3 regions of the Bacillus sp. GB_SG_008 genome follow, and region 2 is predicted to be linked to each of the others. Evidence: riboswitches for the same ligand, from Rfam matches in the RefSeq annotation. Region 2 holds a riboswitch; each other region holds the start of a gene.

Region 1 (6,176 bases), 700 kb from region 2:
AGTAGCCCTGCATATATAAATAAAAATGCACCCCCAAAATACAAGCACCCAAATTTTTCAAATCGTTCTTCTTCTTCTGTTATACCCATGATTCCTGAAAATAATAAAAATAAAATTATAAAAACAAACGTTACATAATTCAGTTCTGTATATATTCCACTTTGTAAGTTAAATACCGCAATCATTCCAACTGACAGTGTGCCAAGTAATAGAAAACACGCAGAATCCAATAATGATAACCAGTTTCGCTTTTCTTTTTCCATTTTCCCACTCTCAATTTAGAATACTGCTTAATCCTCTTTACACTTTATTCTTTATATTTTCCATTTTGTTATACCATAAGAAAAGTAAAGCTAAACTTCCATACGCTAAAAACATTTGAAGAATACTCCAATATAGATTTTGTTTTGCTAACCCTTCAAATATGAACATAACAGAAATTGGTAAAATTATTGTAAGTACCCCTATCCAACGAAGAAGGTAAAAATCAATAATAATTAAAACTAAGAATATAATTCCGGCCAAAATAAAACTTTGCGATCCTGACAATTGGATAATCGGTATCCCCATCCATTTATCAACAAACTTAATTAATACAAGTAATAGAATTGGAATCATAACCATTACATATATAATACTAAACTCTATTAATTTGCTTTTAAAAGAAGACATTTTTAATGCAACAACCGTTATTATAATAGAAAGAAGTAAAATGATTGGATACCCAATTAAATCTACATTTGAAATCGTTAGATGATGATTGGGATTACTAAATAAAATGCTATTCAATATCCAATACCCACCAATACTAACAATTGAAGTAACGAGAGATTTTATATTTTCCCTTTTATCAACTTCCATCTCTTCAGCCAATTCTTCTGCATATTCTTTCGGTGAGTCTCCAAAAATATCCGTTACCGTCTTTCCTCCTTTTTCTCCTTCTATTAAATGAAGCTCAGCGTCTTCTAAAAAGTTATTTATATCATCTTCTTTTATTCCTTTTGTTAATAAATATACTTTCATATCAATCAAAAACTTTTTACCTTCTTTAGAAACGTTCATATGTAACCTCCTCGTCTAGATTACTTATTTTTGATTTCCTTTCATTGTTTCAGCGTTAGGAATACAGACTTTATCGTCTGCTTTCCTTTCCCTCTAACAACCGCTGCACACTACTTTGCATCGCTTCCCACCTTTCCATGAAATCATCTAATGCATCTTCACCTTTTTCTGTTAATGTATAATATTTTCGCTTTGGACCAGATGGTGACTCCTTCATCGTACTCGTAATCAATCCTTCTTTTTGCATACGAATTAATAACGGATAAATACTTCCTTCACTTGCCATTGTAAAACCGTACTGTGCCAGTTTTTCACTCATTTCGTATCCGTATATTTCTCCTTCAGAAATAATAGCAAGCAAGCATCCTTCTAAAATACCCTTTAGCATTTGACTCGTCGACATTATTCAAATCCTCCTTCTATCTTGTTTTACAAGATAGATAAGTATAAGTATCTTGCTTTACCAAGTAGTATAACAAACAGTATTTTGCTTTACAAGATAGCTTAAGCATTTTTTCCAAAAGATTGCAGGATTTCCATCCTTATTTCTCTAAATAGAGCAATAGAGTTAACTATATTCATGAAAGGGATGGAATAAAAAATGTTTATAAATCGCGTTGTATTTTTAACAGGTGCCGCAAGCGGAATTGGATACGAAATGGGAAAAGCCTTTGCAAAAGAAGGCGCAACTGTAATGATTACAGATCGTTTAGAGAACAAGGCACAAGAGGCGGCGAAACAATTACAGAACGAAGGATATAAAGTATTTGGAATGCAATGTGATGTGACAGTAGAACAAGAGATTATACAAGCTATTTCTGAAACAGTTGCACGTTTTGGTTCACTTGATATATTAATTAATAACGCAGGTATGCAATATGTTTCTCCAATTGAAGATTTTCCAACTGAAAAATTTGAAATGCTTATTAAGATTATGCAAATTGCACCGTTTGTTGCGATAAAACATGCTTTTCCTATTATGAAAAAACAAAAATACGGACGCATCATTAATATAGCTTCTATTAATGGTCTTGTTGGTTTTGCTGGCAAATCTGCATATAACAGTGCCAAACACGGGGTAATTGGGCTCACAAAAGTAGCAGCATTAGAAGGTGCCGAGTGTAATATTACAGTAAATGCACTTTGTCCCGGCTACGTTGATACGCCTCTTGTTCGCAACCAACTTCAAGATTTAGCGATAACAAGAGATGTCCCGCTTGAACATGTATTAGAGGATGTCATTTACCCGCTTGTACCACAAAAAAGATTGCTTAGCGTGGAGGAAATTTCAGACTACGCCTTATTTTTAGCAAGTGAGAAAGCAAAAGGCATTACAGGACAAGCTGTTGTCATTGATGGTGGTTATACCGCACAGTAAAGTTCAGCAAATTTTTTCTTCTATTTAAATATATACAAAAATGGATTGTGCCTTTACCACACAATCCGTTTTCATCACATATTTTATCCCGCTACTTTTGGGCAGTAAGACCCCCACGAAAGCGAAGAAGATAGGCGGGGCTCTTACTGCCCCTAAGAACCCGGTTGATTCAACTAACTATCAGTGGGGGATGAAGTCCCCCACACTGATGAAAGTTTCACTTTATTTTGGAGCTTCATATCTTTGCATCTGCTTTGGTAACTTCTCAATCGCGACAATAACGCTATCTAACTTACTTTCAATTCTATGCAGTAAGTATAGCGTAACAACAATTGGAAAGCCAACATTGCCAATAACCGATATCCATTCCTCCATAGTCTCTCCTCCCTTCTTATTATAAGTAAGAGAGACTCCAAAAAAGTGGTAAATAAAAACAAGCTAAATCATTTTTGTTTTTCCGAATATCTTTGCGATTTTCACTTTATAATCCCTTTGCACCTCTAATAAAACAATACTTTTCTAAACATCTTCAATTGTAGTTAATGCCTTATATTCAACAATAGTCGGCAACTTCGTTTAATTCAAAAGAGCGATGGAATCTCCCTTCCAACTAATAGAACGAGGTACTGCTATGCTTATACTCACGCTTTTACTTCCTTCCCCAAAACAATAGAATCAAATAATATATGGAACAAACGAGCATCTGCATTTTCTGTTTTATGTAGAAGTAATTTTCTTCCTAACCGTAATGCATGCCTTTTTGCTTGTAATCGTGTTTCTTTATGAGAAATCTCATCTAAATCTGCAACATGCGCTAATCCAATTGTACGGCGAATGACCTCACATCCTGCAAATCCAACTGCATCAATGAAAATATTGTTCAGTACAATTGGTAGCCATTGCTTTTCTCTCGTATACGGTTCTACGCCTTCGAGCATCCATAACCTTGTAAATGTTTCTACGAAAACACTCCATGTTTGCTCAATATGATAAAATAATACGCTGCGTTTGTTTTCTTCACGCGACAGTGCATTTAATAATAAATTCGCAATAAATTGACCTAGATCAAACCCTAACGGACCAAATGTCGCAAATTCTGGATCAATCACTTTCGTTTCTGAAGATGATGAAAATATACTTCCAGTATGTAAATCACCGTGAATTAATGCTTCTTTTCGCGTCAAAAATTTATACTTACACTGCGCTACTTGTAGCTTCAAATTTTTATCACACCAAAGTTCGTCAACAACATCTTGTAATTCTTCTTCATACTCATTTGTTTCATAGTTTGCAAATGGATCAGTAAATACAAGATTCTCTGTAATTTTACATAAATCAGGGTTTACAAACTGACTATCTAGCACTCTTTTTTCTTCTGCTTGTAATCCAAAATCGGATGTGTAAAAAAGAACATGAGCTAAAAAACGCCCGATATGTTTGGATAATAGTGGATAGTCTTCCCCGTTTATCAATCCTTTTCTCGTTATCGTTAAAGCTGATAAATCTTCTATAGCACTAATCGCTAATGTTTCATCGTGCCCATATACTTTCGGTACATACTCTGGTACGTATTTTGCAAAAATTTGCAATGCATCACTTTCAATGGTTGCACGGCGTAAAGATAGCGGCCAACTTTCTCCTACTACCTTTGCGTATGGAAGAGCTTGCTTAAGAATCAATCCCTTCTTCCCATCACGTAAACGAAACACATAATTTAAATTCCCATCACCAATTTCTTCACAAGTGACAACTGCCTTTTCTGAAAAATAACCATGTTCTTTCGCATATGTAACGGCTGTTTCTTCTGTTAATTGTTTGTATCCCATTTTGATTCCCCCTAAATGTATTCGGGTTTTTCATCATAAAAAAACCCCTTTCGATGACGAAAGAGGTTTGAAGATTCACTTCTCCCCTCTTATCTATCAGAAAGTTTTTCTTTCTGTTGGAATTAGCACCGTGCCTTACTAGGCGCGAACTGTGCGCCCCATTTCACAATGGTATTACGGTCGGTTGCTGGGTTTCATCGGGCCAAATCCCTCCACCTGCTCTTGATAAGAGTATATAGTTGTCTGAATTTTTCAGTTTCTGTTGTTGACTATACCAAGAATAAAAATTACTTGTCAATACTTTTTTACTTATACAATTCTGAACGGCGATCAAAAAAAACAGGAATCCCTTTACGAACTTCAGCAACCTTCTTTACATCTAACGTTCCATGCAAAATCATTTCTGTTTCATCTGCCTCATTGACGACTTCTCCCCAAGGATCAATAATAAGCGAATGCCCTGCAAATACATTATTTAGATCACGTCCGGCACGATTGCACGCTACAACATAACATTGATTTTCAATTGCCCTTGCTTGAAGTAATAACCGCCAATGCGCTAAGCGAACAAGTGGCCACTCTGCTACAACAAATAATACCGTTGACCCGTGTGCAGCATGAACACGTATCCATTCTGGAAAACGAATATCATAGCAAATTGTTCCTGCGCACGGTATATCCTCTAATAGAAAATGCCCAGTTTCATTTCCAGCAATTAAATATTTATGCTCATCCATCAGTTGAAACAAATGAACTTTACTATATTCAGCCACAATTTCTCCGCTTCGATTACTAATATACATTGTATTTGTAACACCTTTCTCTGTTTGCTTAGCAATCGATCCTCCAACAATATTTACACAATTTTGCTTACTCCACTTCGATAATAGTTGTTTCGTGTATTCCCCATCTGGATCAGCAATTTCAGCAAGTCGACCTAAGTCATAACCTGTTGTCCATAGCTCTGGTAATACAATAACATCTGGCTTTTCCTTCATTGCTTCGTTTATTTTTTTCTCAGCGTGTTCTATATTTTTCTCTACATCACCAAAAGTGATATCCATTTGAATACAAGCAATTTTCATTGATTTCTCCCTACTCCCTTTTATTTTTTTCCTTTACAAAAAGTTGAAAAGATTATATCATTTGTCACTATAATTGCAACAATTTTCAAAAGAGGTGGAAAGTATGAAACATTTTCAACCTTCTGAGGTATTAACATCACTACCAACACAATTTTTTGCTACGCTTGTCACAAAAGTCAACAAAGCCGTGCAAGCTGGTCATGATGTTATTAACTTAGGACAAGGAAATCCAGATCAGCCAACGCCAGCGCATATCGTAGCAGCGCTACAGCGTGCAGCAGAACAACCAATTCATCATAAATATCCGCCATTTCGCGGGCATGAAAGCTTAAAAGAAGCTGTCGCTACGTTTTATGAGCGTGAATACGATGTACAGTTAAATCCCAAAACCGAAGTAGCTGTTTTATTTGGCGGAAAAGCTGGATTAGTTGAATTACCGCTTTGTTTTACAAATCCAGGCGATACAATTCTCGTTCCTGATCCTGGCTATCCAGATTATTTATCAGGTGTTGCCTTAGCGAAAGCAGAACTTGCAACAATGCCATTATTAGCAGAAAATCATTTTTTACCTGATTATACAAAGATTGATAAACAAACTGCTGAACAAGCAAAATTAATGTTTTTAAACTATCCGAACAATCCAACAGGAGCCATTGCAACAACAAAATTCTTCGAGGAAACTATATCGTTTGCAAACAAACATGACATTTTAGTTTGTCATGATTTCGCGTATGGTGCCATTGGTTTTGATACTAAAAAGCCAATTAGTTTCTTACAAGTTGATGGAGCAAAAGATGTTGGCATTGAAATTTATACGTTATCAAA
Region 2 (15,653 bases):
ACCTAAGTAGGCAGGTATTTGTCCGTCGACATTGTTATACACAATAACAGCTTTTGCTCCGGCCTTTTTAGCGTTTTTGATTTTTTCATCAAACGTAATTTCTCCGCGCTGAATTAACGCAATTTTTCCGTTTAAATCTTTCCCTGTAAAATCAGCTGGTTTACCAAGTCCCGCAAATACAATTGGTAAGGATTGTCCTTGGAAATCTTCTAACTTATCAGGGAAATCTTTACCTAATAACTGCATATTTTCAAACTTTTCGCTCGCTGCACTTGCGCTGAATGTAGGGATGGACATAGAAACATCGCTTGCCCCTACTGAAATGCCAAGAGCTGCCGATCCCGGAGAACCGAGTGTTTTTTCGTTCGGTCCAGCGTTACCTGCGGCAACAACTGTTACCACACCTGAAAGCATGGCGTTATTTGTCGCAACCGAAGTAGCATATAACGGATCGTTCTTCTGTGCACCTAGCGACATATTGATAACGTCCATACCATCTGTAATTGCTTTATCTATTCCAGCAAGGATTCCCGCTGTATTTCCTCCGCCCCAAGGGCCTAATACTCTGTAAGCATATAAATCTACATCAGGTGCTACACCTTTCACCGCATAATCCGCATTGTTTTTCTTTTGGGCTGCAATCGTCCCCGCTACATGCGTACCATGCTCTGTGTAGTACACTAAGCCAGGATATTCCGGTTTACCAGCTTTTATCCAATCCTCGTATGTTGTTTCCATCGGATCTGCATCGTTATCTATAAAATCATATCCGCCTTTATAAGCGCCTTTTAAATCAGGATGATTATAGTCAATACCTGTATCAAGAACACCAACCTTAATCCCTTTACCTGTAATGTTTTCTGCATGGAGCTTGTCCACGCCAATTTGCGGAATGCTGTCCGCCATTTTTGGCTGAATTGTTTCCTTTGTTTCTTTCGTTTCTACCGGAGGTTCTACTTTTACCTCGTAATCTTTAAAGACACGTTTTACTACTCCGGATTGAATTAAATCCTGCACCGCCACGCCAGGTAAAGTCATCGCTACACCGTTGATCGCGTTCTTGTATTCACGTGTAACCTTCATTTTTTGCGTATCGTACGTGCCAGCATCCTTTTTCGATTTCAAGGATTCGACATGTTGCTTAAACACTTTATGTTCTTCATCCACTTTTGCTTGCGCAGTAGTAGAAGCTATTTTCTTACCTTTCGCCGCTTGTTTCATCACTTCAATTTTCGCTGGAGCCTGATTGAATTCTACGATAACGTTGACTAATTCAGGACTATTCGAATCAATATCAGGTGAAATCGTAAAATTAGAATTTGTATCTAACTGTTCCAACGCTTGTCTTTGTTCTGGAGACAGATTCGTCAACACCTGTTCCGCATTATCAACTGGCTTCAGTTCAACCGCGCTTTCTGCCAATACGTTATACGGAATACCTTGTGACAATAGCATACCAGCAACTAACGTTCCTGTAAGAACCCTCCCAAATTTCCCTCTCTTCATACAAGTTCCCCCATCATTTGTTTTTATTTGTAGTCATTGTATAACATAAATTTCCGAAGCTATTAGACTACGATTCTACTTCCTTATCTTAATAAATTTAAACTTTTCTGAAAATTATCAAAAAGGAATATTTTTTATAGGTATTAGTTCTATACCGTATAGTACAAAAGAACTACTTTATGATTGAAAAGAAAATGAAAAAGTAGAAGTAGTATGTCCTTTTTGTAATGGCACAACGCGACAAACAAGAAAAGACCCAAGAGAATAATCCTCACTTGGGTCTTTATTTAGTCATGTTAGCGAGTTTATCCCGCTATTCACGGACAGTAAGATCCCCCTCTAGATTTAGAGAAAACGAAGAAGATAGGTTGAGGATAACTCGATTGGGTGAGCTTTCCATTAGTGGGGGATGAAGCCCACCACTGATGGAAGTTTCACTTTATTCGCCGATAGGAAAGTATATACCTTTCCTATCGTAACTACACCTCTGTCCTCGCTCTTAGGGGCTCGCCAATCGGCGAGTTTTCTCTATGATTGTTGACGAACCGTGACTTGCTTAGGTTCTGTTGTAACTTTAAAACCGTCTTTTGTAGCCACATCAGCTGAGATCGTATACGTTCCATTTGGAAGATCCGCATTAGGTACCCATTGTGTTTTCAGTGTATGTTCATTTTTCACTTCAAACGAATCGACTATCTTTCCGCTTGCATCTTTAACATTAATCGTCCAGTCTACTCTAGCATAAGCCCAGGCACTAATATTTGCAGGTTTGCTTTTGTTAATATTTGCAGTCGGAGTTATATGGATCGTTTGAACAGCCATAGTATATTTAATATAGCTCGGATCTCCCCAAACTTTGTACGATTGATTTCCTGCATAATCAATGGCTAGAATAATAATACTTTTCGGTTCTGTATTGACTAAGAAAGATTTTTGCTCAAGACCTAATGAATAATGTTGTCCATTCACCCATACAACAGCAGAATTAAAGTCACTTGCATTGTCTTGCGGATTGAAGGAAATTTCATATTTTCCGTTCTTTGGCGTTACTGTAATATCTGAAACGGTCGGAGCGATGGAATCTACCGTAATTGGCATTTTAACAATCTGTGGCTTTGCGTTTGGATAATCTAATGTTGTTTTGATAACATATTGATAAACACCATCAGGCACATATTGTCCGGATGAGTCTTTCATATCCCATTTATATCCGTCATACTTTGTATCCCCATATGACATTATATTTTTTCTAAATTTCCATGGAGTACCAGTATATTCACTAAAGTCGCCTAAATTTTTAATGAGATTTCCAGATTGATCTTCAATATACATTTCAACTTTGTCTAAATTACGTAAGGCTTGGAATGACGGATAGATACCATCGAGTATATAGTTTTTCGAGAATGCAATATGGTTAGGACTAAACCTTCCAGTATATGGGTTATATCCTAATGGATATCTTTCTGAATTCTCATCCCAAAGGGCCGTATATCCTACAAACGCATCCTTCTCCCATGCAGGTGCGTCGATATTTCGTGGTTCATCCCAGTTCCCATAGAAGCCCATATATGGAACAGTTAAAGGAACTGCTTTATCCTGGTCTTTAGCAACCGGAACGAGACGAACAAATCCTTCTACAAAACTATTTTTCTTTAAGGAATCTGGTAAAGTTACATTAACAGTCAGCATTTTTGTTTGACCTGGTTTGATTTTAACTAATGCTCCTTCTGTTTCTGTAACTGTATTATCATTGACAGTGACTGTCGCACCATTAATACGTTCACTAGTTAATGTTAAATACTCTTTTAAATCCAAGTGCCCATCACTATCTAAATCAAATTCCTTCATTTCCGTCTTATCTTTTAATACATCTACATAAACTTTATATTCAATATCATCACTACTATTTTTACCTTTAGGAGCGTCGAATGCTTCCATGTTTAATTTGAAACTTGTATTTTGACCTATTTCCTTTAAAGCAACCGCTCCCGCTTGTTCTAAAGGCGCATTTCTATTTGTCACAATGACTGGTGTATTAATGGCATTTTGAATTTGCATTAGACCTGACCCTTGTACACGTGGTGAATATGGAACTTCTCCATCGGTCCTTGGATCCATGGCAATATTAGCTGTATTCATTAAAGCAAGTTTTGCTTTTAAAACTGTATCTTCTGAATGGGTTAATCCTTTTTGATAAAGGGCCTGCAATAACAATGCTGAACCGCCTGCAACATGAGGTGCTGCCATGGATGTACCACTCATCATTTCATAATCATTACCTGGTATAGTAGAATAAATATTTCCACCAGGGGCAGAAATTTCTGGTTTAAAATCTAATGTATGTGGAGTACCCATCGATGAAAAACTAGACATACTATCTTTTGCTGGGTTATCAACGAAAGCACCGCCTGCGAATTTCATACTTAAATATTGACCGCTTGGCAGACTATTCATTTTGCTCAGTAATGCTTCACCTGCAGCTTTACTTGTTGTGGCCGTTGGTGCTGCAGTTGGACTTAATTTTAGAGTAGGATAATCTGGCAAAACAGTAGGCGGTATCATAATAACTGCCTTTGCTCCAGCTCTCTTAGCTGCCCATTGAGCGGATGAATAATCGCTATATACATTTAATAGTTTAACTACTGCAATATAGTCAGTTTTTCCTTTAGGATAATCTGATGCATTCTTTCCTTCCCCAACATATACCAAATCATAAGGTACATCTGGTGAAAGAACCTTAGAGACTTTAAAATTATACGATGCTGGAAATTGCGTTTGATCTTTGAACGGCACCGAAAAACCACTTGCATCTGCTAATGCATTTAAATGAAGTTTAGTATTTTCATAGGAAGCAACCGATAACGCATATGGACTTACACCCGGTGCACCAACTGTTCCAATATCAGGATTTTCTGCATATGGTCTTAATGAAGAGGGAATGATATTATTTTTCGTACTGTAGGCTGAATTACCAGCTGCCACTACAACAAGGGTGCCTTGTTCTGTCGCAACTCGAATTGCTTTTTGGATCGGATCAAATTCTTCATCTACATAGCCTGCATCGGCACCTAAGCTCATGTTTATTACATCTGCATCCAATGTAATGGCATGCTCGATACCCGCTATAATATCATCCTCATAGGCACCACCGCCATTATCAGAAAATACCTTCTCAGCTAATAGTTGAACACCTGGTGCAATACCCTCGACACCGCCATTCGTTTCATCGCCATTTGCTCCAATTGTACCAGCCACGTGTGTACCATGCGGGCTGCCTTTTGTTCCCGGAATGACATTGGTATCATTGTCTGCCCAATCATATCCTGTTGGAATTTTATCGGAATACCAAATTTCGTTTACATCTGTCTCAACAAATTTTTGATTAACTTTATCTTGAGTCCATTTTTCTTTCGCTTTGGCTGTGTCAGATAGTTTCATATCTTTGTGCGTATAATCAATCCCGGAGTCTACGACCGCTACTACTAATCCTTCACCTTTATAACCATATTGTTCCCATACTTTTTGAGCTTGTACTAATTCTTTACTTGCTCCCATCGTTTCCTGGTATGTTCTAGCAACATGGACATTCATAACCCCTGGAATAGACTTGATATCTTTAATATTTTGAAACTCTGTTTCTACACTGAATCCGTTAAACCCTTCGAAAAAACGATGCTTCACTTTAATAGAAGCATTTGATTTAGAATTTTTTTCTTTTGAGATTTGTTCGATTACTTTGTCTTGCTTTTGTTTATATAAAGCTTTTTTGCTTTTGGCTGTTTGCTCAATTTCTGTTGGTTGTTCAACTTCTACAATTAAGCGAACAGTATCATTTGGTTTATATGCTGTAGCCAAACCTTCTTTTTTAACGTCTTTATATAGTGAATCATCTTGACCTGTTTCGATCTTATCCTTATCAAAAAATAATTGTCCTCTTTGTTCCACAATTTCTTCAACCATTTGCGACTCAGCAGGCGTAACATCACCTTCTGCAAAAACTGTAAGTGATGAAAAGAATAATGATGTTATAGCTGCTGTGGCCATTACTTTAAATGCCTTCATTTTTCTTTTTTTCATTAACATATCTCCTTTTTTAGATTCTTAATCTACTAGTAAACTATGCTTCTGTCCTTATTATCTAAAATTTTGATTTTTCTGGAAATTATACAGAAGAAGTAATTTTATAGCCATTGGTTCTAAACCAAAATAAAACAAAAGAACTATTCCGCACCTTACTATTTAAGTATAGTAAGGCGCAGAACAGTTCTTTTAAGCGCGTCTATTCAAGAAAACGGAACAAGCTGATTTCGAACGGCATATATGACTGCTTGTGAACGGCTTTTCACATTTAGTTTTTTGAAAATCTTATTAATGTGAATTTTAACTGTTTTATCACTGATATATAGGGCTTCAGCAATCTCTTTATTGCTAAGACCTTTGACCAATTCAAACAGTATTTCTTTTTCACGCTCTGTCAGTTCATTTTCATTTGATTCTGATTTCGTTTGCTGATGGTATGTAATCAACTTTTTAGTCATGCGCGGGTGAATCACAGAATCTCCTTGTAATACCATCCGGATTGCCGCCACCACTTCCTCGGATGATGAATCCTTTAATAAGTAGCCATCTGCACCTGCCCGAAGAGCAGACATCAAGTATTCATCATGTTCATACATCGTTAATACGAGAATACGGCAGTTCGGATACTGATCTTTCACGAGTGATGTAGCCTCGATACCATTTTTCCCTGGTAAATTGATATCCATTAAGATACAATCAGGTTGGCATTCTTCCACTTTCTTTAATACCTCATCCCCGGAAACAGCTTCTCCAACTACTCGCATATCAGATTCGAGCTCCAATATACTTCGAATTCCATCACGCAAAACAGTATGATCATCCACTACTAATATTCGAATCATGATACTCCTCCCCCATCTCTGAATCTGGAATTAACAATGTAATTTCTGTACCTTTTCCTGCTGAACTATCAATCTGAAGGGCAGCCCCTAGCTGTTCAGCCTGTTCATTCATATGTAATATACCATAATGCGGCTCATGCTTTGCTTTAATCATAGATTCAAAAAGGGAAAAGCCAATTCCATTATCCTTTACCTTCAAAAGTACATGTTCCCTTTGATAACTTAGTAAAATGTCAACTTTGTCTGCCTTCGCATGCTTTACGGTGTTCTGCAAGCTTTCCTGCAAAGTATCAAAGATGACTCGTTCTTTCGTAAAACTAAGTTTTCGAGAACGGCCTCTTTCATGATATGTAATGGCTAGATCATATTCTTTTTTTAAGGATTGAATTTTATTTGTAATTGCTTGTTTTAGCCCTAGCCTTTGTGTTGGATATGGCTTTAAGGCATAAATAGAATAACGAACTTCACTTAAACTCTTCCGTAATTTTTTTATGCTTGTATCTACCACTTGCTGCATGTCCTTTGGTCGATCTGCGTACTTTTTCTGAGCTGACTCCATTTGGAATATCACCCCTGCCAATGCTTGTGCAATTCCATCATGAATTTCACGGGCAATTCGATTTCTTTCTTCTAAAATCGTTCGTTTTTCCTGTTCAGAGACGAGTGTCCGTGTTTTAAGTAAGCTGCCCAATTGATTGGCAAACGTAGCTAAAGTCTGTACATCTTCGGTAATAAAACTTGCACTTCTGCTTTTCCCTGCCACAAACATTCCAACTAATTCATGATTTACTTTAAGAGGTAAATATACAAGAGAGCGCATAGCATTTTCAAACACTTCATCTCCTGGAGCCATACCTGTTTTCCAATCAGTAACAACAATCGTTTCGGATATTTCTTCAAACTTCGCATGAACATCAGAATAATTCGAAATATCAGAACGAACTTCCCCATCCTTTAGTAAAAGTGTCCAGGTTCCCTCATCTTTTGCCCATAAAACATATGCCTGTATTCCTAGGAATCCTTTCAGTGATTGTTTCATCTGCTGTAAGTTTCCGGCAGATAACCCACGACTTAATTCCGTCGTAATAGAAAAAAGCTTATATAAGCGTTCTTTTTCCACCCGTATTTGCCTAACGAAAGAGCTGATGATACAGATTGCCACAAGCGGAAAAAAGAAGAACAAAACCATAATTTCATCCATCACTCCGCGATATCGGTAATCTAAAATATGTATAAGTGAGGAATAAAATAAACAGATACTCACACTCAAGAGTACTAATATATTTTTTTTACGCCACTCTTCTAGCGGATATGGCTGAGGAAGAAGTATGATTAAAAGATCGTAAAACAGACTGTTAAAAAGGCAAAGAAACACGCTAAATAAAAACAAGCTTATGAATTTTTCATATAAAACTGAGAGATTCATCCCAGAAATAAAAAGAGAGAAACATTCACTGGAAAGCCATTCTGCTAATACGATACTAAGAGCAAGCTGTGCACAATTAAATACTGTCCTTTGCATAGGTAAGCGGCGAAGCAAATGGATACATAACATCGCACATACACAAGAAATAACAGTTATATGTATCCCAAACTGCCAATTCATTGTATAAATGAGCGTAAGACTGAGTGTGATTCCCCCTCTCCAAATACGGATAGGAAAATACTCAGTAATCCCCATAAACATAATTAATAACAAAAGCAGTATAAGATGAGAAGGCATTTTACTTAAAAATAAAGAAATGATAACAGCAATCAAACCAAGAAAAGAAATAGAATAAATATAAAAACTAGCTACTTGTTCTCTCATAGAAGTAAAATCTATCTTTTTCAAAATGATCCCTCCCTCAAAAAATCTATTATTATCATTATCTAACAAAAAACCGGCACTGGCAAAATGAGAATGTTCCCATTAGCCAATCACCGGGCGTGCGCTGTCTCTTAGGAAGGGCGGCACACTATTAGTATAAAATGGAATCCCCCCCTTCACCATCCACCAAATGTTATAATTGTAAATATATTCTATTCTAATCATATAGAACTAAAGATGTATAGGAATCAACTTCATAATTGTTTCTTTACCACTAAAAAAAATCTATTTTGTTCATATAATTCGTACTGCTAAGAATAAATTGGGCTATAAATAAGCTTCATATAAGAATCACACAACATACTCATATTTTAAGTGCGCATTAAAAAAAATGAGGTGATTTTTTCATGAATAACCAGCCAACGTACTTTCCGTATGTAAATTATAATCAACAGCAGTATTATCAACATCCAGGTTATCAACATCCGAGTTATCAACCATCCGAGGATACAAGGGAAATCGACGATGATGTCTATCGTCCCGACGATGCTGAAGATGCTCCAACAACCCCACCACCGGCACAAGCACCAGCAGCACCAGCAGCATTTTCTTCTCCTATACAAACGTTTCAAATACGATCAGCGATGTGTAATTGTTTAGGGAGATGGGGATTTATTGGTTTAAGAACACCAGGACCTTTTGGAAGAGATTTTTGGTTTTATCCAACTGAAGTTAGACAAAACGGGGTAGTCGGATATATTTGGCAAGGAGGACGCCGCCGAAAAGTAAGCTATCGATATTCACAAATTAGAAACTTTATGTGTATGTCTTAACGTGAATAACAGACCAACTATTTAAAAAGAAGAGGAGGAGTCCTCTTCTTTTTATATTTCCTATAAAACTTAAGGAATTTTATAGCATCCCAAAACAAGCTTCATAATTATTTCCGAGACTCAATTACAGCTATTAAATTTTTCAAATTAATATTATGATTAATGTAACTAATTCGAAAGAAGTTGAGAGATATGAAAAACATACGTTTAAGAAACGGAAAAGAAGTAATTATAAGAGAAGCTTTACAAGAAGACGCTCAATCTATGATTGATTTTTATAATGTAGTCGGCGGCGAAACTGATTTTCTTTCATTCGGGAAAAATGAGTTCAGTATGTCTTTACATGATTATGAAAAATTCATAGAATCTACTGGAGCAGATAATAGTTCCATCATCTTACTGGCAACAATGGATGATGAAATCATAAGCATCGCATCCATTACCTCTAGCCCAAAAGCTAGAACGAAACATGTAGGAACACTAGGAATCGTAATTGCGGAAGAGCACTGCGGATTCGGTTTAGGTAGAATACTGATGGACGAGCTTATCGAGTGGGCAAAATTAAATGGGACTACGAAGAGAATACATCTCGTAACGAGAGAAGATAATGCTAAAGCAATAGAATTATATAAGAAAGTTGGCTTTAAAGAAGAAGGATTATTACAACAAGATACGTATATAAATGGTGTTTATTATAATACTCTTATTATGGGCTTGATGATTTAACTACTATAAACACGGGCAGGAGGTTAACAAAAAACCTCCTATCCATACAAAAATTATTTGGTCATTCGCTTTACGCTTCAGTACTCCCTAACGATTTCATATTCTCTCTCATCAACCTTATAATGCTCTCATAATACGAATGTTCATGCTGAACAAATTTACTTTTATCTACGGTCTTATGGATTAAAACTTTTTCCCCAGCTTCATTCATTTCGAATCCTTCCACTGTAATTTCATCCATTTCTCCTAACCAAAGTTCAGAAAAACTGTTAAATTCAGCTTTAACAATGCCTGATACTTCTTCTATTTGCAGCTTATATTCATCCATTGGTTTTTTATTTTCATATAAAAAAACGTGAGCTAATTCTTTATCAATAAAATCATCTATTGCACCACAATCATCGATAATACCTAATGACACGAGTTCATCAAACGAGACATCGATTCCTACTTCTTCCTTCACCTCTCGGATTCCATCATATACTGTTTCATGTGCCAAAATATGTCCAGCAGCTGTAATGTCTAACAGATTCGGATAGTCCTTTTTTGTCTCACTACGAATTTGAAAATGAATATAATCTACTCCGTTTTCTCTACTTATAAACCAGCAATGAAACGTCTCATGCCAATGCCCAAGTTTATGTACTTCTTCGCGAGTTGCTACCCCAATTGGATTTCTATGGTTATCAAATATTTTCAGTAATTCGTTCTCCATGATAGCTTCTCCCCTTCCCCATTCACTTCCTATTCTGTAATTGGCTATATTCTTCTTTTGTATTCACATTAAGAAATAACTCTTTCGACAGCTGCGATTCTTCCGCTGTCACATACTGGACATTACACTGAGATAATAGCCCTTGCATACTTCTCTTACCTTCCTTTAATAACTGTTCTATTTTTTCTTTTACCTTGTGATGATATAGCGCTAAAAGTGGTTGCTTCCGTCCTTCAACTAGTGGAACAATTGCTTCATATGTTTCGTCTGCTCGTTCGATGAATGTCATCGCCCATGCTTTCGAAATATTTGGTGTGTCACACGGTGCAACAATATACCAATCTGCATCTACAAATTCCATGCCTGTTACTAAACCGGCAAGCGGACCGTTTCCTTTATACAGCGCAATATCTTCTACAACTGGTACATGCAGTATATGCGAGAGCTCATTTGTAATCGCTGGATGGCTAATCACAACAATGTCTGTAACAACTTCTTTCAATGCTTCTATACTATGTTCAATAAATGTTTTTCCGCACCAAGTTACTAATGCTTTCGGTTCTCCAAAACGACTGGACTGTCCGCCGGCTAATACAATTCCTGCAATTTTCACTGGCGATGCAACTCAAATGTAATGTGTCCAAGCTCTGGTAAAATTAATTTCTTCATCGCAAGGCGAACCGCACCTGTTGATCCTGGCATAGAAAAGACAACTTTCCGTCCAATTGTCCCGCCAATTGCCCTGCTTAACATCGCCGCGCTTCCGATATCTTCTAAATAGCTAATCATCCGAAATAGTTCTCCAAAGCCTACAATTTCTTTATCAAGCAACGCTTCAACTGCTTCGATTGTAACATCACGTTTTGTAATTCCTGTACCGCCGTTTGTTAACACAACATCTACATCTTCTTGTTGGCAGCCTGTTAACACAGCTTGCTGAATGCTTTCTTTATCATCTTTCACAATTTCATAAGCTGTTACTTGATGATTTGCTTCTATTAATAACTCTTTTAATAACTGGCCGCTTTTATCTGTTTCTTCTGTACGTGTATCCGAAATCGTTATGATTTTACAACGAACCTGTGCCGGTGCTTGTTTTTTATGTTCTGTGACGCTCATTGTCATTCGCTCCTTCTTCTGAACTATCTAAATTTTATCATATATGATGCAGCAACAAAAAAATGTGCGGCCTGTCACACATTTTTATAGAAAAAACATCTCGCTTCCGTATTTTTCCTTATAATAGAAATATAGGGATTTTCAAAAGGGAGGAAATGAATATGGATACAATGAAAAAATTAACGACCTTATTTATTTTACTTTTCGTCGCTTCCATTAGCGCCGGCATGGTACTAAAAGACGCTGTGCCTTACGCAGCCATCGGTGGTTTTGGATGTGCCACAATCTTTTTACTTTGTAGTGCATACTGCTTTGGAAAATCCCGTTCACAGAGGGGGCAATAATTGATGTTCGGTAAAAAATCAACCGCGTGTACATCATGCGGAAAGGAAATTGCGGTACACGAACGTTCTTGGATTTACATGCAATATCCGCCAAGCGGTATAACAAATATTCAGAAATATATTGAGCTGGGCGGAGAAGTGTATTGTACTTCCTGCGTTGGAAAGTTAGAAAAACAGGAAAGTAATTAAATAAAAAAAGCCTTGCGCGTGTGCGCAAAGCTTTTTTCTTCCTATATTATAGACCAGCTTGCTCTTTTAAAGCTTCAGCTTTGTCTGTACGCTCCCAAGAAAGATCTACATCAGTACGTCCGAAGTGGCCGTATGCTGCTGTTTGTTTGTAAATTGGGCGACGTAAGTCTAACATTTTGATGATACCAGCTGGACGAAGATCGAAGTTGCTGCGAATTAGTTCTACTAATACTTCTTCAGATACTTTTCCAGTGCCGAATGTATCAACAGAGATAGATACTGGTTTCGCTACGCCGATTGCGTATGCAAGTTGTACTTCTGCTTTGTCAGCAAGACCTGCTGCTACGATGTTTTTCGCAACGTAACGAGCTGCGTATGCTGCAGAACGGTCAACTTTTGTTGCATCCTTACCAGAGAATGCACCGCCGCCGTGACGAGCGTATCCACCGTAAGTATCTACGATAATTTTACGACCTGTTAAACCAGCATCCCCTTGTGGTCCACCGATAACGAAGCGGCCAGTTGGGTTAATGAAGAATTTTGTTTCTTCATCGATTAATTCAGCTGGTACAACTGGTTTAATTACGAATTCTTTTAAGTTGCGATCGATTTGTTCCCAAGAAATCTCTGGGTGATGTTGCGTAGAGATTACAATTGTATCAACGCGAACTGGTTTACCGTTTTCATCATACTCAACTGTTACTTGTGTTTTACCGTCTGGACGTAAGTATGGTAATGTATCATCTTTACGAACTTCAGTTAAACGACGAGCTAATTTATGAGCAAGAGAGATTGGAAGTGGCATTAATTCTTTTGTTTCATTACATGCGAAACCAAACATTAAACCTTGGTCGCCTGCACCGATTGCTTCGATCTCTTCGTCAGTCATTTGACCTTCGCGTGCTTCTAACGCTTTGTCAACACCCATTGCGATGTCAGCAGACTGCTCATCGATAGATGTTAAAACTGCACAAGTTTCTGAATCGAAACCGTATTTTGCACGAGTATAACCAATTCCTTTAATTGTTTCACGAACGATTTTTGGAATATCTACATAAGTAGAAGTCGTAATTTCTCCCGCTACCAATACTAAACCAGTTGTTACTGTTGTTTCACAAGCTACACGTGCGTTTGCATCTTTTGCTAAGATTGCATCTAAAATTGAATCAGAAATTTGGTCACTAATTTTATCTGGATGTCCTTCAGTTACAGACTCAGATGTGAACAGATGACGTTTTTTTGTCATGTGGTAAACCTCCCGACAGTAAATGTATATATTGTACGGAACTCATCCTTAATTTGCCACAAACTGCGACATTCATGTATTCTCCCACAAGCGCAAAAGAAAAACCTTTCCTATATATAGAGGAAAGGTTGTATTCGCTACTTGCATACTGCTTTTTGCCCTTCGCTCTTATCGCTCGAGACATTACATCTCGCACAGGTTTAAGCACCTATTCACTTGCGCTTGTCGTACATACAAGTGAGGTTGCCGGGCTTCATCGGGCCTGTCCCTCCGCCAGCTCGGGATAAGAGAGTATCCGTCCTCAACTATACTAAAGAAATGCTTTTCATTTGTCAATCCATATACACATATTCCTATAAGTTTTTAACGGCAGAAATTTATGGAAAAAAATAATATAATAACACAAACAAAAATAAATAAATAGTATACATTATTTATATCATTGTGTTATACTTTTAGTGGGAATTACGAGGAATATTCATAAATCAAACAAAGGATGGTAAATAAATATGAGTACTGTGAATGTCCAAATTGGATTACATGAGTTATTAAACGGAAGCAATGCACAGGTTCAATTGAGCGTTCCACAATTAACTGAAAAAGTATTAATGAGAAAAGAAGGACGATTAACTTCTACTGGCGCTGTTTCTGTTTCAACAGGAAAATATACAGGACGTTCTCCGAAAGATAAATTTATTGTAGACGAAGCATCTGTTACGGATAAAATCGCTTGGGGTTCGGTAAACCAACCGATTTCTGAAGAGCATTTTAATAAATTATATACAAAAGTATTAGAATACTTAAAAGAAAAAGAAGAACTATTCGTATTCAAAGGATTTGCAGGAGCAGACCGCAACTATCGTCTTCCTCTTCAAGTTATTAATGAATATGCATGGCATAACTTATTCGCACATCAATTATTCATTCGTCCAACTGAGGAAGAATTAAAAAATCATGATTCACAGTTCACAATTGTATCTGCACCAAACTTTAAAGCAGATCCAGAAATCGACGGCACGAACTCAGAAACATTTATTATCGTTTCATTTGAAAAGCGTATCGTGTTAATCGGCGGTACAGAATACGCTGGTGAAATGAAAAAATCAATCTTCTCTATCATGAACTACTTACTTCCAGAACAAGATATTTTTTCTATGCACTGCTCTGCAAACGTAGGTGAAGAAGGCGATGTTGCTTTATTCTTCGGTTTATCTGGAACAGGTAAAACAACATTATCTGCTGATCCAAACCGCAAATTAATTGGTGATGACGAGCATGGTTGGTCTGATAACGGCGTATTCAATATTGAAGGCGGTTGCTATGCAAAATGTGTGAACTTATCTCGCGAGAAAGAGCCACAAATCTTTGATGCGATTAAATTCGGCTCTGTTTTAGAAAACGTTGTGCTTGATGATCATACACGCATTGCAAATTATGATGACACTGCATTAACAGAAAATACACGTGCAGCTTATCCAATTGATGCAATTGATAACATCGTATTACCTAGCGTTGCAGGTCATCCAAATACAATCATTTTCTTAACTGCTGATGCATTTGGCGTATTGCCTCCAATCAGCAAATTAACGAAAGAGCAAGCTATGTACCATTTCTTAAGTGGTTACACGAGTAAATTAGCAGGAACTGAGCGCGGTATTACTTCACCGCAAGCAACATTCTCAACATGCTTCGGTTCTCCATTCTTACCGCTTGATGCATCTCGCTATGCAGAAATGCTTGGAGAAAAAGTCGAGAAGCACGATGCTAAAGTATTCTTAGTGAACACTGGCTGGACTGGCGGCGAATACGGTGTTGGAAAACGTATGAACTTAGGTCATACACGCGCAATGGTGCAAGCTGCATTAAACGGCGAGTTAGATAGCGCTGAAACAGCGAAACATGATATCTTTGGTCTTGAAGTACCACTTCATGTTCCTGGTGTACCTGATGAAGTATTAATGCCAGAACAAACATGGACTGATAAAGAAGCTTACAAAGCAAAAGCAACTGAGCTTGCGAATAAGTTTAAAGAAAACTTCAAGAAATTTGATAACGTTTCTGAAACAATTGTAAAACTTGGCGGTCCAATCGCTTAAACCCGACTTTACTTTGAAATATCCTAAATCATGTGAATAAGTATGTTGTTATTGCAAGAAAACAAGTACTCACCGACAAAGCCCACGTTTTCTTGTGATAGCACATGCTTACATATAAAAGAGGCCTACGATTCATTTCGTAAGCCT
Region 3 (8,163 bases), on a different contig from region 2:
ACATTTACAAGTTGATTCGGCGCTGCGTCATTTGCAATTCTCTCATTTAACAGTGGATCACTTGTTGCAGCCACGACTAAAAATGCATCTGCAAGGTCACTTGCTTCATATTCTTTTTGAAACCAGCGAATTTTATCTTCTTCTACAAGCTGAACTAAACTTTTATCAAGTTTTCTACTAATTACAATAATACTGGCTTCTTCTTGCAATAAAGGTGCAATCTTAAATGCCGCGACTCGTCCGCCGCCAATGAAAACAACACGCTTATTCTTTATTCGCACTGTTAATGGGTACATATACATCCTCCCTTATCATTTCTTCTGTACGTTCAATTAGCATGTCTTGAAAAGCCTGGTTTTTGCTTAAATACGGACATAATACAATGTGAGAATGGTTGTTTTCCCGAACTGCTTTTTCAATTCTCTTCATTAACAATCCTGTGAACAAAAGATACGGAAGGATAACAATAGGGGCGTTCGTTGTTTGATCAAGCTCATGTAGCTTCTCTTCAAATTGTGGCCTAGCCGCTGCTAAATAACATACTTCGACCTCTGCTACTTCATCTGCCGTTTTAAACAATGACGCAATGTCCCGGACATCTCTTAACGTTTCTTCATCACTACTCCCTCTTGCTACAAGTAAAAGGGTAACTCGTTTGCCAATCGCTTTCATTCCGCTACCATCTAGAACTGCAGTAACAAGTTCACGAGAAACGCCAAATGGATTTCCATATGAAAATGACACATGAGGATACTGATTTTGTAACCGTTCTAACTCCTTAGGAATATCCTTTTTCACATGAACTGCCGCTAATAAAAAGACAGGGACAATCACAATTTCAGTTGCCCCTTTTTGCACACAAGTTGTAATCCCCTCAGCGATAGAAGGTTGTGCTAATTCTAAAAAACACATTTGTTGAATAGGAGCTGATACACGTTCCATGCACGATGTAACAAAAGCAGTCGCTTCTTTACATGCTTCCTGTAAACGACTGCCATGACAAATATATAATACTGCTTTCATATTAAAGTACTCCGCTGAGTGGATACGAATGTTCAAGCGTTTGTTCAAACCAATGAATTTTCTCACGGAAGCGGACAACTTCACCAATTACAATCATACTTGGATTTTGAATTTGCTCATTCTCTGCCACAGATACAATACTTCCTAATGTTCCTGTAATTGTACGCTGAGATACTGTTGTCCCCCACTCGATCATCGCCACTGGTGTATGTTCACTTTTTCCATATTTCAAAAGCTGTTCACATATATAAGAAAGGTTGCTTACACCCATATAAACAGCAAGCGTATCCACACCTTTCGCTAAGTTTTCCCACTTCACCTCTTCTTCTGCACCTTCTTTCCGGTGCCCTGTTACAACCGCAAAACTTGTACTAGCTTCTCGGTGTGTAACAGGAATTCCCGCATACGCAGAAGCTGCAATACCAGCTGTAATACCCGGAACAACTTCAAACGGAATACCATGTTTCACCAATGCTTCCGCTTCTTCTCCGCCTCTTCCAAACACAAAAGGATCTCCGCCTTTTAGACGCGTCACAACCTTGCCTTTCTTTGCATATTTCACTAGAAAAGCATGAATCGTTTCTTGCTTCATTGTGTGATAGTTCGGAAGTTTCCCGCAGTAAATTAAATCCGCTTCTGGCTTTGCATAAGAAAGTAACTCTTTATTTACAAGACGATCATATAAAATGACATCTGCTCGTTGAATACATTTTACTCCTTTAACAGAAATCAAATCTGGGTCGCCAGGTCCCGCACCAACAATGTACACTTTTCCCATACTTTCTCCCCATTTCTTCTATAAAGTGAAACTTCCATTAGTAGATTTTTTCTACTGATGGAAGTCTACAAATCTTCATCTTACTGCCTGTTAGCATCGTATTAAGTCGTTTCTTGTTCATGCAAAACAAAAGCTGCACCCTTTCGAATTTTCTTCTTCTCATATAAAGAAATCTCTTTCACTTCCGGTAAAGGCAGAAAATATTTTTCAAGTTCTATTTCAACGAGACGAAATGCCTGCTCTTCACTTTGCGCAACAACGACTACAGGAACAACACCATTTGCTAAAACTGCTTCAAAACGATATAAGTCCATATTGTTCCCCTCCTAAGATGCAATCACTTCTTCTAAAATCGTATTTAATGCTGCTTGTAAATCCGTTATTCCAATACGACCAACAAACTCATAAAATGTTTCACTAGGAAGTTTATTTTCTTTAAAATATGTTAAAAACGCAACGAGAACATGCGGCAAATCTTCACCATCTATTTTCCCTTTTAGCTTTTCATTATAAGTACCGCCGTCTAGTAACGTTCCACCTACATAAATTTCAAAAGCTTCAACAATCCCTTTTTCTTTCGTTTTCATTTTGACACCTTGCAAACCGATATCCGCAATTTGTCTTTGTCCGCAAGAGTTTGGACAACCGATCATATGAATACGAACTGGCACATCTAATACAAGCTGTGTATCTAAATAATCCGCAATATTGCGTAATCTTTCTTTCGTCTCCACTAATGCCAAGTTACAATATTCAATACCTGTGCAAGAAACTGCATAACCGATAAATGACTTTGGTTTTGCAGAGATTGCTTCCAATAGTGGTTCTTGCAATAGGACATCAATATTTTCTTTCGGTACATTCGGAATAATAAAGTTTTGCGAATTACATGTACGAATTTCACCGTTTCCATACTGTTTTGCAATTCTAGCAATCTCATACATTTCTTCTGCATGCAGGCGACCAACTGGTACATTAAAACCAACATAGTATAAATCATCTTGCTTTTGCTTATGAACACCGTAAAAATAACCAGCATTCCAACCCTTTAGGGCACTTTCTCCTCTATCATGTAAAGTTCCTGTGTATTGTAATAACTGTTCTCTAAATTTTTCTGGTCCCCAATCTGCAACAAGAAATTTTAGACGAGCAAGATGACGCTTTTCACGATATCCAAAATCACGGAAAATGGTTGCGACGGCAATTGCTACATCTTTCACTTGCTCCGGTAAAATAAATACATCTAGTTCTTCTGCTAAATATGGACGCGCTGATAAACCGCCGCCTACTTTTAGATGAAAACCAATGACTGTTTCTCCGTTAATTTCTTTCGTTGCAGGTGTAAATGCTACGCAGTTAATCTCAGCATTTGCTGAATTGTACACATTCGAACTAATCGACATTTTAAATTTGCGAGGTAAATTTGAAAACTCTTCATTATGCTGAAAATATTCATATACTTCCTGCACAATTACTTGTGTATCAAACAATTCATTTTCATCAATTCCAGCAAGTGGATTCCCTGTAATATTACGTGTAATATCACCGCATGCACCGGCTGTGGATAACCCTACTTTCTCTAGCCGCTGCAGAATATCTGGAATTTGTTCAATTTGCAGCCAATGAAACTGAATAGCTTGACGCGTTGTAATATCAAGCACATCACGGCCGTAATCTTCAGCGATAGAAGCAAGAGTTTCCACCTGTTCGTTTGTTATAATTCCAGATGGTATATTTACACGCATCATGAAATATCCTGCCTCTTTTGGGCGCTGCAAATATAAACCTGCCCACTTAAAAGAATCCCATTCTTCTTTCGGAATAGACGAAAATCCATGCTCAGCATAATACGGAATATCTTTAAAAACTTCTAAACCGTCTTTTTCTAATTTCTTTTTTTCAGTTGCATTTAGCTTTTCATTGTTTGCCCATACTTTTTCATAACTCATCATGTATCTCCTCCTAGATAAAGCTTCTTTCTTGCAAATAAGCAATAATTTGCTCCGCACACTGTTCGATAGAATAGCGATGCGTTTCCACAATAACTTCAGCTTGAATCGGCTCCTCATAAGGAGAATCAATTCCCGTAAATTGCTTAATATCCCCGCTTCTTGCTTTTTTATAAAGTCCTTTCGGATCACGCTTTTCACACTCTTCAATCGGACACTTTACGAACACTTCAACAAACTCACCTTGTTCTAATATGTCACGCACTTGCTGACGATCTTCACGAAACGGTGAAATAAACGCTGTTAATACAATTGTTCCATTATCAACAAATAATTTCGCTACTTCACCGATGCGGCGAATATTTTCTGTGCGATCACCTTCCGAAAATCCTAAATCTTTATTTAAACCGTGACGGATATTATCTCCGTCTAACACATAATTACCAATATTCTTATCAAATAACTTGCGAGTTACTGCATTTGCCACCGTTGATTTACCAGAAGCCGACAATCCTGTAAACCAAAGAACAAAGCTATGATTTTTGTTTTGCTTTCGGCGTTCTTCCTTTGAAACAGATGCTGTATGCCAAGTAATATTTGTTCCCATCTTTTTCTCCCCTTACTTTGTCACAACTTCTTTTTGCAAACCACGAATTAAGACTTCTACGACTTCTTTACGGCTAAATGTACTTGGTGGCAGTTCTCCATTTCGCAAGAGCTCTCTTACCTTTGTACCTGATAAAATGACATGATCTTCTTTTCCGTGCGGACATGTTTTCGTTGATGCCATTCCCTCACATTTCGTGCAATAAAAACTATGTTCAAAAAAGAGGGGTGTAATTCCTAATTCTTCTATTGTAAAGTTCGTAAAAATTTCCTGCGCTTCATACGTGCCATAATAATTTCCAACACCAGCGTGATCACGGCCGACAATAAAATGCGTACACCCAAAGTTTCTTCTTACAAGTGCATGGAAAATCGCTTCACGCGGCCCAGCATATCGCATCGCTGCTGGAAATACTGCTAAAAAGACACGATCTTTTGGATAGTAGTTTTCTAGAAGTACTTCGTAACTTTCCATTCGAACATCAGCTGGAATGTCATCTGATTTCGTTTCTCCAACAAGTGGGTTTAAAAACAGGCCGTCAACAATTTCAAGCGCTGCTTTTTGAATATATTCATGCGCGCGATGAACTGGATTTCTTGTTTGAAAACCAACGATTGTTTTCCAATCACGCCGCGCAAACTCTGCTCGCGTTTCATTTGGATCTAAATGATAAGCGGCAAATTTTTCTTTTTCAATCCGTTTCACAAGCGTAATTGGTCCTCCCACATATATATCCGGACGATCGTATAATTTCTTAACACCCGGATGTGCTTCTTCTATCGTTTTATAGACAAGTAACGCCTCCTTTTCTTTATCAGGCGCATAAATCTCTTGAACTTGAATCACACCGTAAGTTACACCTTCTTTTACAAGTCGAACTTCTTCCCCCACTTTTAATTCCTTCGCTTTTTCTTCTGTTATAGGTAATGTAATTGGAATGCTCCATACATCTCCATCTGCTAATCGCATTGTTTCTACTACTGACACATAATCATTCTTTCCTAAAAAGCCAGTAAGTGGGCTATATCCACCGATCGCAATGAGTTCTAAATCACTTAATGCGATTCCATCTAACTCAATTTCTTTTACAATATGTGCTGTTTCATATGTTTCATCAATTCGATTGACTAATATTTTTGTATCACTCATTTTCTTTTTCTCCTTCTATATCAAGTATTAACGAATAGTAGTCTTCATTGATAATGAAGACCACATTCTGTTTTCAACTTCCCGGCCCAGCGCCCATCTCGCGAATCTCCACCCTCTTGCACCTGCACGGTACATTTTTCACATCCGATGCTCGGATACCCAATATCATGGAGTGGGTTGTACGGCAAATTATGCTTGTATACATAGCGCCATACTTCTTTCCAAGTCCAATGAATAAGCGGACAAATTTTAACAGATTGAAAGCGATGATCTCGATTGACAAACTGCGTATGTTTTCGCGTTTCAGACTGTTCTCTTCTTAAACCTGATATCCATGCTTTCCTACCTGTTAGCGTTTCTTCTAACGGCTTAATTTTCCTTAATCGACAACAAAGATTTGGATTATGTTCCCATAATTGATCACCATACTCTTTTGCTTGATCCTCAAGTGTAAGTGCCGGCTGCTTTTCAATAATATTCAATTTAGGAAATCGTTCCCTGACTTTTTTGATTAAGTCATATGTTTCTTGAAAATGAACATTTGTATCTAAAAATACAACCTTTGCAGATGGATTTACTTGGTTAATCACGTGCAATAAAACCATTCCCTCTATCCCAAAGCTGCATGCATAAACAATATCGTCCTCATAATGTTCATACGCCCAGCGTACTGCTGCCAAAGCGCCTTTCGTTTCGTCGTCTTCCTGAAATGAAACAAAATTATCTTGCCACGTTTCGTACGTTAACATCGTTGTCCCCCCTCATAACACCCATACAAAAAGGCGGCCTTAACCTATAGAAATAGATTAGGGCCGCCTCTAGTTTTTCTAGTCAGCGTGCTTATTTTAAGCGTACTTTTTCACTTTTTTCAAGCTGAATTACTTTACCATCTTGCACAACAATTGTAATAGAACCATATTTCATATCAGCAAGCATAGATTGAATCTGACTTGCTACTTCTTCAAATTGTCCGCGCACTCCCACGAACAGCCCCCCTTTTTCATAAAAAAAATCTTTCCCATTTCGAAAAGACTGTTCCGGTAACGTATCTACCTTATCTTCCAAAATGGATACCATTTTGCTGGAAGTAGCACCTTACTCCTATAAAGTAGGTTGCCGGGCTTCTTCGGGCCAGTTCCCTCCGCCACTCTTGATAAGAATTATATTTGTATTTTATCACAATTCTGATTTTTTTCAATCCTAGTTTTCCGATAAATTTTATGTTTTTTTGACAAAGAAGGAGTTGTTCACCTAAACAACTCCCACTTCAGCTAAGTAAGGACGCAGTCATACAAGTTCCTTTACACGTATGCGATCGTTCTCAATAATATTTTCATACGATTCTCTCTCCACAACAACTTGTGATTTTCCGTTTTTTGCAAACACAACTGCTGGGCGACGAATACGGTTATAATTATTTGCCATCGAATAACCATATGCCCCTGTACAAGAAATAGCTAAGAGATCACAAGAAACAACTTTTGGAAGCTCTACATCCCAAATGAGCATATCCCCACTTTCACAACATTTGCCTGCAATTGAAACAACCTCTTCAGCAGATTCATTTGCTCGATTTGCTAGTAATGCTTCATAACGGGCTCCATAAAGTGCTGGGCGAAGATTATCTGTCATACCTCCATCAACCGATACATATTTACGGATACCTGGAATATCTTTAATCGCTCCAACTGTATACAGCGTTGTTCCTGCATCCCCAACAATGCTACGGCCTGGTTCCACCCAAATTTCTGGAAGGGGGTATTCACATACTGTAAACTGCTCGCGTACCGCATCCGTCACAGCTTTCACATATTCACCAAGGGCAAGCGGTGTATCTCCCTCTGTATAGCGAATTCCAAAACCGCCTCCTACATTTAATACTGGAGCTACATAGTTCATTTCTTTTCTCACTGTTTCCAAGAAGTTGCGAAGCACTTCAATTGCACGAACAAATCCTGCCGTCTCAAAAATTTGCGATCCGATATGAGAATGAATTCCTAATACACGATAGTTTGATTTTTCTAATGCACTTTTTATCGCTTGTGATGCATGCCCTGTTGAAATACCAAAACCAAACTTAGAATCATCTTGACCTGTTGTAATATATTCATGTGTATGCGCTTCTACTCCCGGCGTCACGCGCAGCAAGATATTCACAACTTGCCCGTATTCTTTCGCTAAATCATGCAATACCTCTAGTTCAAAAAAATTATCTACAACAAAGCAGCCAATATTAGCTTCTAATGCCATTCTTATTTCTTCTTCTGTTTTATTATTACCATGAAAATGGATGCGCTCTGCTGGAAATCCCGCTTGCAACGCCGTATATAGTTCTCCGCTAGACACAACATCTAGCGACATATTTTCTTCGGCAGCTAACCTGCACATTTCCATGCACAAGAACGCTTTGCTTGCATATGCTACTTGATAAGAGAACCCACTTTCTCTAAAAGCACGATGAAATGCACGACATTTCTCACGAATTGCTGCTTCATCGTAAACATAAAGTGGTGTCCCATATGCTCTTGTAAGTTCAGTAGCATCGCATCCTCCAATTTCTAAGTGTCCTTGCTCATTAATGCGGCTTGTGCCGTGTAAATACATGTGAATTCCTCCCTTGTTTTCGCAAAACCCTCTATTACATTTCTTATTTATTA

Evidence for each region. A riboswitch is a leader RNA that binds a small molecule or an ion and turns the genes downstream of it on or off. The one in region 2 is predicted to bind S-adenosylmethionine.
Region 1: it holds a riboswitch for S-adenosylmethionine, as region 2 does, so the genes downstream of both, mtnK (S-methyl-5-thioribose kinase) here and metK (methionine adenosyltransferase) in region 2, are expected to answer to the same signal.
Region 3: it holds a riboswitch for S-adenosylmethionine, as region 2 does, so the genes downstream of both, ACTDJC_RS09395 (YezD family protein) here and metK (methionine adenosyltransferase) in region 2, are expected to answer to the same signal.

The regions. Positions count from the first base shown of each region.
Region 1 is NZ_JBPZSK010000001.1:704,986-711,161, reverse strand. Features, by position in the region: gene ACTDJC_RS03650 (hypothetical protein) at 1-263, opposite strand, end outside; gene ACTDJC_RS03645 (DUF1129 domain-containing protein) at 301-1,062, opposite strand; gene ACTDJC_RS03640 (PadR family transcriptional regulator) at 1,133-1,465, opposite strand; gene ACTDJC_RS03635 (3-hydroxybutyrate dehydrogenase) at 1,664-2,440, shown strand; gene ACTDJC_RS03630 (YvrJ family protein) at 2,663-2,815, opposite strand; gene mtnK (S-methyl-5-thioribose kinase) at 3,082-4,266, opposite strand; SAM riboswitch class I at 4,353-4,498, opposite strand; gene ACTDJC_RS03620 (carbon-nitrogen family hydrolase) at 4,572-5,351, opposite strand; gene ACTDJC_RS03615 (pyridoxal phosphate-dependent aminotransferase) at 5,455-6,176, shown strand, end outside.
Region 2 is NZ_JBPZSK010000001.1:1,821-17,473, reverse strand. Features, by position in the region: gene ACTDJC_RS00075 (S8 family serine peptidase) at 1-1,506, opposite strand, end outside; gene ACTDJC_RS00070 (S8 family serine peptidase) at 2,035-5,583, opposite strand; gene ACTDJC_RS00065 (response regulator) at 5,790-6,428, opposite strand; gene ACTDJC_RS00060 (GAF domain-containing sensor histidine kinase) at 6,403-8,262, opposite strand; gene ACTDJC_RS00055 (hypothetical protein) at 8,646-9,071, shown strand; gene ACTDJC_RS00050 (N-acetyltransferase family protein) at 9,264-9,797, shown strand; gene ACTDJC_RS00045 (NUDIX hydrolase) at 9,868-10,512, opposite strand; gene mobA (molybdenum cofactor guanylyltransferase) at 10,535-11,125, opposite strand; gene ACTDJC_RS00035 (MogA/MoaB family molybdenum cofactor biosynthesis protein) at 11,122-11,631, opposite strand; gene ACTDJC_RS00030 (hypothetical protein) at 11,793-11,975, shown strand; gene ACTDJC_RS00025 (hypothetical protein) at 11,979-12,164, shown strand; gene metK (methionine adenosyltransferase) at 12,211-13,410, opposite strand; SAM riboswitch class I at 13,576-13,700, opposite strand; gene pckA (phosphoenolpyruvate carboxykinase (ATP)) at 13,920-15,506, shown strand.
Region 3 is NZ_JBPZSK010000003.1:317,710-325,872, forward strand. Features, by position in the region: gene ACTDJC_RS09355 (NAD(P)-binding protein) at 1-296, opposite strand, end outside; gene ACTDJC_RS09360 (sirohydrochlorin chelatase) at 265-1,023, opposite strand; gene cobA (uroporphyrinogen-III C-methyltransferase) at 1,025-1,801, opposite strand; gene ACTDJC_RS09370 (DUF3906 family protein) at 1,903-2,115, opposite strand; gene ACTDJC_RS09375 (nitrite/sulfite reductase) at 2,128-3,750, opposite strand; gene cysC (adenylyl-sulfate kinase) at 3,764-4,357, opposite strand; gene sat (sulfate adenylyltransferase) at 4,370-5,506, opposite strand; gene ACTDJC_RS09390 (phosphoadenylyl-sulfate reductase) at 5,551-6,255, opposite strand; gene ACTDJC_RS09395 (YezD family protein) at 6,347-6,490, opposite strand; SAM riboswitch class I at 6,558-6,666, opposite strand; gene lysA (diaminopimelate decarboxylase) at 6,794-8,110, opposite strand.